One region of the Promicromonospora xylanilytica genome, then DNA from elsewhere that is predicted to be linked to it. Evidence: predicted binding sites of a transcription regulator. Region 1 holds the regulator's gene; each other region holds the start of a gene.

The links. Region 1 encodes LexA, which represses DNA repair genes until DNA is damaged. Its sites were predicted from a motif close to TCGAACANNTGTTCGA; they were not measured.
Region 2: a site for LexA is predicted at 1,597-1,612, ahead of ACYVK7_RS07525 (HNH endonuclease signature motif containing protein). Genes of this name have one in related genera too.
Region 3: a site for LexA is predicted at 1,533-1,548, ahead of ACYVK7_RS10015 (Rv2578c family radical SAM protein). Genes of this name have one in related genera too.

Annotation. Positions count from the first base shown of each region.
Region 1 covers NZ_BAAGRP010000074.1:139,825-143,096, forward strand. Annotated here, with positions in the region: gene ACYVK7_RS23530 (L-lactate dehydrogenase) at 1-745, shown strand, start outside; gene lexA (transcriptional repressor LexA) at 833-1,648, opposite strand; gene ACYVK7_RS23540 (LysM peptidoglycan-binding domain-containing protein) at 1,839-2,285, shown strand; gene nrdR (transcriptional regulator NrdR) at 2,406-2,876, shown strand; gene ACYVK7_RS23550 (DUF5302 domain-containing protein) at 3,022-3,258, shown strand.
Region 2 covers NZ_BAAGRP010000006.1:82,212-85,483, reverse strand. Annotated here, with positions in the region: gene ACYVK7_RS07535 (winged helix-turn-helix transcriptional regulator) at 73-423, opposite strand; gene ACYVK7_RS07530 (enoyl-CoA hydratase/isomerase family protein) at 512-1,396, shown strand; gene ACYVK7_RS07525 (HNH endonuclease signature motif containing protein) at 1,657-3,272, shown strand, end outside.
Region 3 covers NZ_BAAGRP010000007.1:498,926-502,197, forward strand. Annotated here, with positions in the region: gene ACYVK7_RS10010 (alpha/beta fold hydrolase) at 1-283, opposite strand, end outside; gene ACYVK7_RS10015 (Rv2578c family radical SAM protein) at 404-1,525, opposite strand; gene ACYVK7_RS10020 (SDR family NAD(P)-dependent oxidoreductase) at 1,673-2,434, opposite strand; gene ACYVK7_RS10025 (glutaminase) at 2,576-3,272, opposite strand, start outside.

The DNA.
Region 1 (3,272 bases):
CTGCGCGGGGGCGGACGTCGTCGTCGTGACCGCCGGGGCGAAGCAGAAGCCCGGGCAGACCCGAACCGACCTCGCCGAGGCGACCATCGGGCTGATGCACCAGATCCTGCCGGGGTTGGTGGAGGTGGCGCCCGACGCCACGTATCTGATGGTGACCAATCCCGTGGACGTGGTGACCTACGCGGCCCTCCAGATCTCCGGCCTGCCGCGGGAGCGACTGTTCGGCAGCGGTACCGTCCTGGACTCCTCGCGGCTGCGCGTCGTCCTCGCCGAGCGCTGCGGTGTGGCCGTCGGGAACGTGCACGCGTACATCGCCGGGGAGCACGGCGACTCCGAGATCGCGCTGTGGAGCTCCGCCACGATCGGCGGCGTCCCGTTGCTGGACTGGGTGCCGCTCGGCGACAGGCCGCCGATCGACGCCGCCGTGCGCGCGGAGGTGCACCGCGAGGTGGTCGACTCGGCCTACCGGATCATCGCGGGCAAGGGGGCGACCAACTACGCCGTCGGCCTGGCCGCGACCCGCATCATCGAGGCGGTCCTCAAGGACGAACGCCGGATCATGCCGGTGTCGTCGTTGCTGGACGACTATCACGGCATCGGTGACGTCTGTCTGTCCGTGCCGTCCCGCGTCGACCGGCGCGGGGTCACCGACAACGTGCGGGTCCCGCTGTCCGACGACGAGCTGACGGGCCTGCGCGCCTCGGCGGACAGCGTGCGAGCGGTCCAGAAGCGCTTCGGCTTCTAGGGGCGTGCCCGGGCGGCGAGAACGGGGTGGTGTTCCTGCTGTGGACCCAGCAGGAACACCACCCCGTTCTCCATCGGCTGTGCAGCCCTAGAGGCTGCGCAGGACCGCGACCACGCGGCCCAGAACCTGAGCCTCGTCGCCCGGGATGGGTTCGTAGGCGGGGTTCTGGGGCAGCAGGAACACGTGCCCGTCCGTCTGCTTGAACGTCTTGACCGTCGCCTCGCCATCGATCATGGCCGCGACGATCTCACCCTGCTCGGCGACGTTCTGGCGCCGCACGACGACCCAGTCCCCGTCGCAGATCGCCGCGTCGACCATCGAGTCGCCGGCGACCTTGAGGAGGAACAGCTCGCCGTCGCCGACCAGCTGACGGGGGAGCGGAAAGACGTCCTCCACGACCTGCTCGGCCAGGATGGGGCCACCGGCCGCGATCCGGCCGACCAGCGGCACGTACGACGGCGGCGGGGTGCTCGCGTCGTCAGGTACCGAGCCGCCCCAGTGGACCTGGCCGCTACGCCGCGGCTCGGGCCAGTGGATCTCGCCGCGGCTCGGCTTGTCGACCTGGTCCGCCAGGGGCTCGACGAGCTCCATCGCACGCGGTCGGTTCGGGTCGCGACGCAGAAAGCCCTTCTTCTCGAGCATCTGGAGCTGGTGCTTGACGCTCGACGGGCTGGCCAGCCCGACCGCCTCGCCGATCTCGCGCATCGACGGCGGGTAGCCCCGCGTCTCGAACGACTGCCGGATCGTGTCCAGCACGAGGCGCTGCCGCTCGGTGAGGCGGTCCGTCGGTGAGATCGCGTGCACGTCGGCGACCGCCTTGTCGCCCGGCGCGTCCAGCGTGGCGACGCCCGAGAGTGCCGTGTCGACGGCTCTCGTGTCGCTGGTCCCGTCCCGTCCCGTCATGCCCGTGCCCCTCCCGTTCCGACAAATGTTCTCCTCTGCGCGACCCACTCTAGATCACAAACCCGCTCGGCTCAAACGAATGTTCGAGCGTGTCTCGACATCGACGGTGTCCCGTGCTACACAATGGTACGGGCGTTCGACGAACGTTTGTATGAACGGCAAGAACTCAGTCACTCTTCGAGGAGGGGCCATGGGGGACGTGATCCCGTTGCGGCAGTACACCCCGACGTATGGGCAGGCGTACGCGCCGACGTACGGCCGGGCGCTCGCGCCGGCGGCCGGACCGGTAGTGCACCGGGCGTATCCGCCGGCCCGGGCGCGAACGATCGCGGACCGGCTCGGCGTGGCAGGCCTGCGGCTCACCCGGCGAGGCCGGGTGGCGCTCGTGCTGCTGGCCATGCTCCTGCTCGCGCCGATGATCACCTGGGGTGCCACGGCGGTGGCGAGCGCCCCTGGCGAACCGACGGAGGTCCGGGTGCACGCGGTGCAGCCGGGGGAGACCCTCTGGGGCTTCGCCCGAGAGATCGCGGAGCCTGGTGAGGACGTGCGGCACGCCGTCGGGCGGCTCCAGGAGCTGAACCAGATGTCGTCGGGCGCTCTACGGGTCGGAGAGCTGTTGCTCCTTCCCAAGGAGTGACCGGAGGCCTCGATTCGTCGTCAAATGCTGCGGCGATGTTGCATGAGGGTGGTTTGCCCGCTTACCGTCGGGACGCGACCGGAGGCCTCCGGTCCGTGGTCGACCCACGCAGGAGTGAGCATGCACTGCCCGTTCTGTCGCCACGCCGACTCGCGCGTAGTGGACTCACGGACCGCCGACGACGGCCTGTCGATCCGGCGCCGACGGCAGTGCCCGAACTGCAACCGCCGGTTCACCACCGTCGAGACCGCCAGCCTGTCCGTGGTCAAGCGCTCCGGCGCCACCGAGCCGTTCAGCCGCGACAAGGTCGCCGCGGGCGTGCGCAAGGCGTGCCAGGGGCGGCCGGTGAGCGATGACGACCTCGCCATCCTGGCCCAGCGCGTCGAGGAGACCCTTCGCAGCAACGGCAGCGCCGAGATCGACGCGTACGAGGTGGGTCTCGCGATCCTCGGCCCCCTGCGGGAGCTCGACGAGGTGGCCTATCTCCGGTTCGCGAGCGTCTACCAGTCGTTCGACTCGCTCGAGGACTTCGAGAGCGCGATCACCTCGCTCCGTGCCGAGCGTGCCGAGCGGGCCGCCGCGCAGGCCTGACGGCGCACGGGCGGCCGTATGGGCGCCGGCGTGCCCAGGCCGGGGTCGCCCGCGAAAAATGTTGGCACCCACGTGTGCCGTAGTGCAGGCTGAGCGGACGACGGACCCGATCGAGGGACCCCCGGAACAAGAGGAGGTGATCGGTGTGACGGACGAGAAGCCCACTACCGAGGCGGCCGAGGCGGCCGAGACCCAGGGCGCCGAGGAGCCCAAGGTGGCGACGGCGCCGAGCTCGGACGCCAAGGCGAAGTTCAAGGAGGCGCTGGACCGCAAGAACGCGGCCCGGCACCGGACCGCCGCGGGCGACGTGAATACCGGTGCGGTGCACGGTTCGGAGACGACCGGCCCCGTGCAGAAGATGTTCCGCCGCAAGAGCGGCTGAGCCTCGGTGGTAGG
Region 2 (3,272 bases), on a different contig from region 1:
GCGACGATAGCGACAAATAACGCGAATAGACCTTCTTTCACCACCCCGACTTGTGCGAGGTGCGTCGCAGCCCTACGTGTCTTCGGGGTCGTACGCGTCGAGAAGCTCGGCCCCGTGCTCGTCGCTCCAGGCGTAGACCATGGTGAGCAGGTCGAGCATGCTGTGCCCGAGGTCGGTGAGCTCGTAGGTCACGGCCCGACCCGCCGTCCTGCGGCACACGAAGCCGTCGCGCTGCAGGTTGCGCAGCGACCGGGTGAGCTCCTTCGCGCTGGTGCGGTGGAGCGGGACGCGCAGCTCGGAGAACCTGCGTGGCCCCTCCCCCAGGCAGCGCAGCACCATCGGCGCCCATTTGTCCTTCATCCGCAGCGGCTGCATCGGTGACGGGCAGATCTCGTCGAACATGTCGACGGCCAGCTCGGACATAGCACGAGTCTAGGTTCCCGGTCGGTAACCTGTCCGCTTCCTAGGGTCTGGACTCGCACGCAGTACCCCACCGACCCCAGGAGTTCTCATGAGCTACGACGACCTGCCCGGCCTCCGGATCGCAGCATCGGACGGCGTCGCGACGGTGACGCTCGACCACCCGCCGCTCAACCTGATGGACGGCATCCTGCTGCCGTCGCTGCGCGGCTTCGTCCACCACGTCAAGGACGACGCGAGCATCCGCGTCATCGTGTTCGACAGCGCCGACCCGGAGTTCTTCAGTGCGCACGGTGACATGGGCTACCTCACCGAGGCGGACGCGCTGCAGGCCGCGACGCGCGCGGCGATCGCCGCCGCCGACGACGCGCCGGTCCCCGACGGGATGAACATCCTGCAGGCCATGAGCGAGGAGGTGCGCGACCTGCCGCAGGTCACCATCGGCAAGCTGTCCGGCTTCGCCCGCGGTGCCGGCAACGAGTTCCTCATGTACCTCGACCTGAGGTTCGCGGCGATCGGCGCCTCGGGACAGTCGCAGACCGAGGCACTGATGGGGATCCTCCCCGGCGGTGGCGGAACCGTGAACATGACCCGCCTGACGGGGCGCGCCCGTGCGCTCGAGCTCATCCTGGGCGGCGAGCTCGTGGACGCGGAGCTGGCGGAGCGCTACGGCCTGATCAACCGCGCCCTCCCGGCGGACGAGCTGGACGCGTTCGTCAGCGACCTGGCGCGGCGTATCGCACGTGTCCGACCGGAGGTCGTCGCCGCGATCAAGGAGGCGGTGAACGCCATGGCTCCGGCTGTCCCGCGCGGGGCGTACGCGCTCGAGAACGACGGCCTGATGACGACGATGGGCCCCGAGGTGACCCAGCGCGCGCACGAGCTCCTGGCGGCCGGGATCCAGACCCGCGAGGGCGAGCGGGACCACGAACGCATCATCGGCTCCTTCGCGGGCCTCCGCCCAGCCGCTCGCTGACACTGTCCGCGCAGCCCCCGGCCCGCGCGCAGCGCGCGGGCCGGGCGCTTCCGGTCGACGTCGCGAACGCGGCCGACGCCCTGCCCGCCGGCATAGTCAGGGGCACTCCCCGGTGTTTCGCCGTGATGTCGGAGCGCACCATCACCACTGCAAGGTGTGCAGAGCAGAGTTATCCACAGATTTGAATTTGGCCCTGCAGCCCGTACGAGTGTTCGAGATGATGGGATCAGCGAACAGACGACGGGCGGGGGTGGGTGCTGATGGGTCAGCCGACGAACGGGACGGCGCCTGGTGGTCTGCCTCCTGGTGGTCTGCCTCCTGCTCGGTCGATCGAGGACGCGCTGGCCCGGATCGAGGACGCGGTAGCTGACCTGGCGGGTCTGACGGGCCCGGGGGTGTTGGAGGGGTGGGACGCGCCCAGTGTGGGCCGGTTGGTTGACGCGCATGCCCGGATCCGTCGGGTGACCGGCCGGTTGGACGGTGTCCGATACACCCTGCTGCCTCGGATCGAGGCGGAAGGGTCGTGGCGGTCGGGTGGCATGGCGCGCACCTTCGCGTCCTGGCTCCGTGTCCGTGAGGGTGTCTCGGCGGGGACGGCGCGTAAGGACATGCTGATCGCCCGCCGCCTGGTCACCGCACTGCCGGTGACCCGGGAACGCCTGGTCGCGGGAACCGTGGGTGTGGATCACGCGCGGGTGTTGACGCAGGTCGCGCCGACCAGCGAGACGCGTACGGATGCGTTGGCGTGGCTGATCGACACCCGCACGGGTGAGACGACGACACCGGAACAGTTCGTGCAGAGCGTCGCGGTGGACGTCCCGGACCCGGTGGATGACCCGGACGGGTCCCGCACCCGCGCGGTGGTCACCCGCGTGCTGCAGGACGCGGTCACCGACGGGACCCTGGTCACGGGTGAGGGCCTGGTCCTGCGGGAGGCGAACGTGCTCAACGCGGACCAGTTCCGGGTCGTGGCACGCAGGTTCGCGACCGTGACCGACCCGGACACCGACGACATCGACGACGACAAGGCCGCCCGGGGTGAGTTCCTGGACCTGTCCAAGACGTTCGGTGGGTATCACGTGGCCGGGTTCCTCACCGACGAACACGGACTGCTGGTCCAGAGCGCGCTGACCGCGGTGATGGGTGCCCCGGCCGCGGAGGACACCCGCACACCGGGGCAGCGCCGGGCGCAAGCCCTGGCGGACGTGGCCCGCGTCGTGCTGGACACGAACCAGGCCTCGCCGGGCGCGGCGATCGCCCCGCACCTACATGTCACGGTGTCCTGGACCGAGCTGGAGACCCAGGTCACCCGCACCCGCGACGGCCTCTGCGTGACCTGCGGACACACGACCACACGCCGAGCCCCAACCGGCACCACTGGCGCCACCGGCACGGCTGGCACCACGGGCACGGCTGGCACGGTCGGCATGCCTGGCACGGTCGGCACGTCCGCCCTGTCCGGACTGTTCGCGGGTGGTGGCCCGGTGTTCACCGAGACCGGTGGTCGTGCACCACGCGCCCTGTTGCGCCGGTTGGCGTGCGACAGTGCGGTCACCAGGATCGTGTTCGGTCCCGATGGCGCGGCCCTGGACGTCGGCCGCGCCCAACGCACCGTGACCGGGCAGATGCGACGTGCCGTCATCGCCCGCGATCAGCACTGCGTGTATCCCGGGTGCGACCAGCCGCCGTCACGGTGCGAGATCCACCACGCGGTGACCCACTGGGCCGACGGAGGAGAGACCTCCGTCGCCAACAGCGCCCTGCTGTGCTGGTTCCACCACCAGCTCGTGGATGCGAAGGGCATCACCATGCACTGGACCGGCAAACCCACCACCACCCACACCGGGACGCGCACCGACACGGGCACTGGCACTGG
Region 3 (3,272 bases), on a different contig from region 1:
CCTGCGGCTCGTCGTAGTCGGAGGGCACCTCGACCGTGGCGCAGTCGAAGGCTTCCGCGCCCTCGCAGGAGGACCAGGAGATGTCCTCGGCGGACCCAGGAACGATGGTCTCGGACGGTGTGCTCGCCCCTACCGCCGCGGGTGCTGCGGGTGATGGTGATGCGGCGGTCGCCGACCGGGCGGGCACCGCGCCCACGGCGAGGAGCGAGCCGACGAAGAGCAGGGACAGGGTGGGGGTGAGGGCCGCGCGTGCTCGGCGCGACGCCGTCGAGCGCAAGGTCATGGCGTCGAGTGAAACAGCCCACGCCCGGAGGCACAACGAAAGTTCGGGCGCGCGCCGGCGCGCTTCGTCCAGCGCGCGGGCGGGCCGGGCAGTGGCGTCGGCCGGTCACCGGCTGCTGCCTCAGAACAGGGTCTCGCCTCCGACGTCCGCCACCAACGACGCCGCTCCGGTGCCGTCGGCGCGTACGCCGCCGAAGGCGCCGCGCGGGTAGTCGCCCTCCGCGTGCCGGCCGCCCTCGTGCGCGCCGGCCGCTCGGGCGCGGTGCATGGCGGCACCGCCCAGTCCACGCTCCTCGATGAGCGGCCGCACCCGTTCCCAGAGCCAGTCCCGGTAGCCCTTGTGCGCGTAGGCACCACGCGCATAGACCCTGCCGTAGCCCTCCACCAGGTGCGGATGGTCCCGTTCGAGCCAGCCCAGGTACCACTCGCGGGCCCCGGGACGCAGGTGCAGCGGCAGCACGGTGACGCCGGTCGCACCGGCGTCGGCCACGTCGTCCAGGAGCCGTTCGAGGTGGGCGAGCGAGTCCGTGAGCCACGGCAGGACAGGCGCGACCATGACGCCGCACGGCAGGCCGGCCGCCCTGATCGCGCGGATCAGGTCGAGGCGGGCGCGCGGCGACGGCGTGCCCGGCTCCACGGCATGCTGCAGCGTCTTGCCGGCGGGCGTGTCGGCGAAGGCGAGGGACACCCCGAGCCCGACGTCCACCTTCTCGGCGGCCCGTTCCAGCAGCGGCAGGTCACGCCGCAGGAGCGTGCCCTTGGTGAGGATCGAGAACGGCGTGCCCGAGTCCGCGAGCGCCGAGATGATGCCGGGCATGAGCTGGTAACGCCCCTCGGCCCGCTGGTACGGGTCGGTGTTGGTGCCGAGCGCGACGGCCTCGTGGGTCCAGGAGGGTTTGGCCAGCTCGGCGCGGAGCACCTGGTCGGCGTTGACCTTGACGACGACCTGGGAGTCGAAGTCGTGCCCGGCGTCGAGGTCGAGATATTCGTGGGTGTTTCGAGCAAAGCAGTAAAAACAGGCATGGGAGCAGCCACGATAGGGATTGACCGTCCACCGGAACGGCATCTGCGACACCGCCGGAACCTTCGACAGCGCGCTCTTGGCCAGCACCTCGTGGAACGTCACGCCCGCGAACTCCGGCGACCTGACGGTCCGCAGCAGGCCGGCGGTGCGCAACCCGGGCAGCTCGAGCCCTGGAAGCGCACCGTCGTCATGATTGATCGCCTGACCTTGCCATCGCATACCTGATTCGAACACTCGTTCGAACCGGCGTCAAGTCACGAGGCCGCCTGCCGGGAGGACCGCCGGTCAGTGCTGAGGCATCACCCGCGGCCGGCGGTCCTTGTCGGACGGCTCCCACGTCGCGGAGGCTCCGAGAGAAGCGGGTCCTCAGGTGCGCAGGTGGGACGCGCCGTTGAGGTCAAGGATCGCTCCTGATGCCCAGGCGGCCCCCGGTGAGGTGAGGTACAGCACCGCATGCGCGACCTCCTGCGGCGTCCCCACCCGGCCGAACGGGCTTTCCGAACGCACGGAGTCACCCGTAGGGCCCGACAACTTCTCGGCCTGGCGCTCGGAGCTGACGAATCCGGGCGCGACCGACGCCACCGCGATGTCGTGCGGCGCGAGCGCGACCGCCATCGACTGCCCGAAGGCGTGCAGCGCCGCCTTCGCCGCCCCGTACGCGGGGAACTCCGGCTCGCCGCGGAACGCGTCCCGGGAGCCGATGTTCACGATGACCCCCGCTGAGCCCCTGGCGATGATCTGACGTGCCACGAGATACGTCACGTTCGCCGCCGCGATCAGGTCGACGTCGACCATCTCCCGCCAGCTTCGTTGCCAGTCCTCGTAGCTCACGGTCGCGATCGGATGATGGTGACGTGCACTGGGCGCGAGCGCCGCGTTGTTGACCAGGACGTCGATTCCTCCGAGCGCCCGTGCCGCCGCCGTGACGGTGGTCTCGGCACCCTCGGGCCGGCTCAGGTCCCCGCCCACGACCGTGTGCCCCGTACCGGCGAGCAATCCGAGCGTCTGCTCAGCGGACGCGAGATCGGAGCCGTAGTGCACAGCGACCCGATCGCCACGACCAGCAAGAGCCACCGCGATCGCACGCCCGATCCCTCGGGACGCGCCCGTCACCAGAACGTTCGCCATCAGATCACCTTCCGCGATCCACCCAGGACGCCTGGGCGGGTGAACCAATATCAGAACCCACACCCGACAGAAACGCGCCATGAAACGGCAAGGACAGCATCCAGACGTCTCCAGTCCTGTGCATCATCCCGCGCGTCTGGCTCAAACCTGATCGAGATCGTCCACGACAGTGAGCCGGCCACCGTCGCCGGGGTCCGGATCGGGGATCATCGCCGCGGGATCCACCAGATAGACCTCGCTCCCGTCCAAGGTGAGCCGACGCGCCACCTCGAGGAGCATCCGTCGTGAGACGTCGTCGATCGAGGAGACCATCGTGAGGTCGAGCACCACCCGACTCTCCGTGGGCGCGGTGTCCACCACCTCACGGACGATTCGCTCGGCACCGGCAAAACGAATACCACCCTGAAACTGCATGACGCGGATCGCACCCACGGCGCCGTCTCGGACGTGATTGGACCGCACGACCGCACGCGCGGCAGGCGGAACCTCCATGACGTGCAGGCCCATGTCGGAGGAGAAGCGTTCGAACAGAGCGACACCACGGACACTGTTCCCGTGCGGGTCCAGCCGTGGTGAGAAGGTCGCGATGCCGATCTGGCCGGGCAGTGCGCCGATGAGCCCCCCGGCCACACCGCTCTTGGCCGGTATACCGACCTGCGTCGCCCAGTCACCTGCGGCGTCGTACATGCCGCAGGTTGCCATCACACTGAGCACCTGTCGCACCACAGGCGCGGCGACCACCCGGTCACCGGTGAGCGGGTTGACGCCCCGGTTGGCCAACGTCGCAGCCATCACCGCCAGATCTCGGGCGGTGACCAGCACGGAGCACTGCTTGACG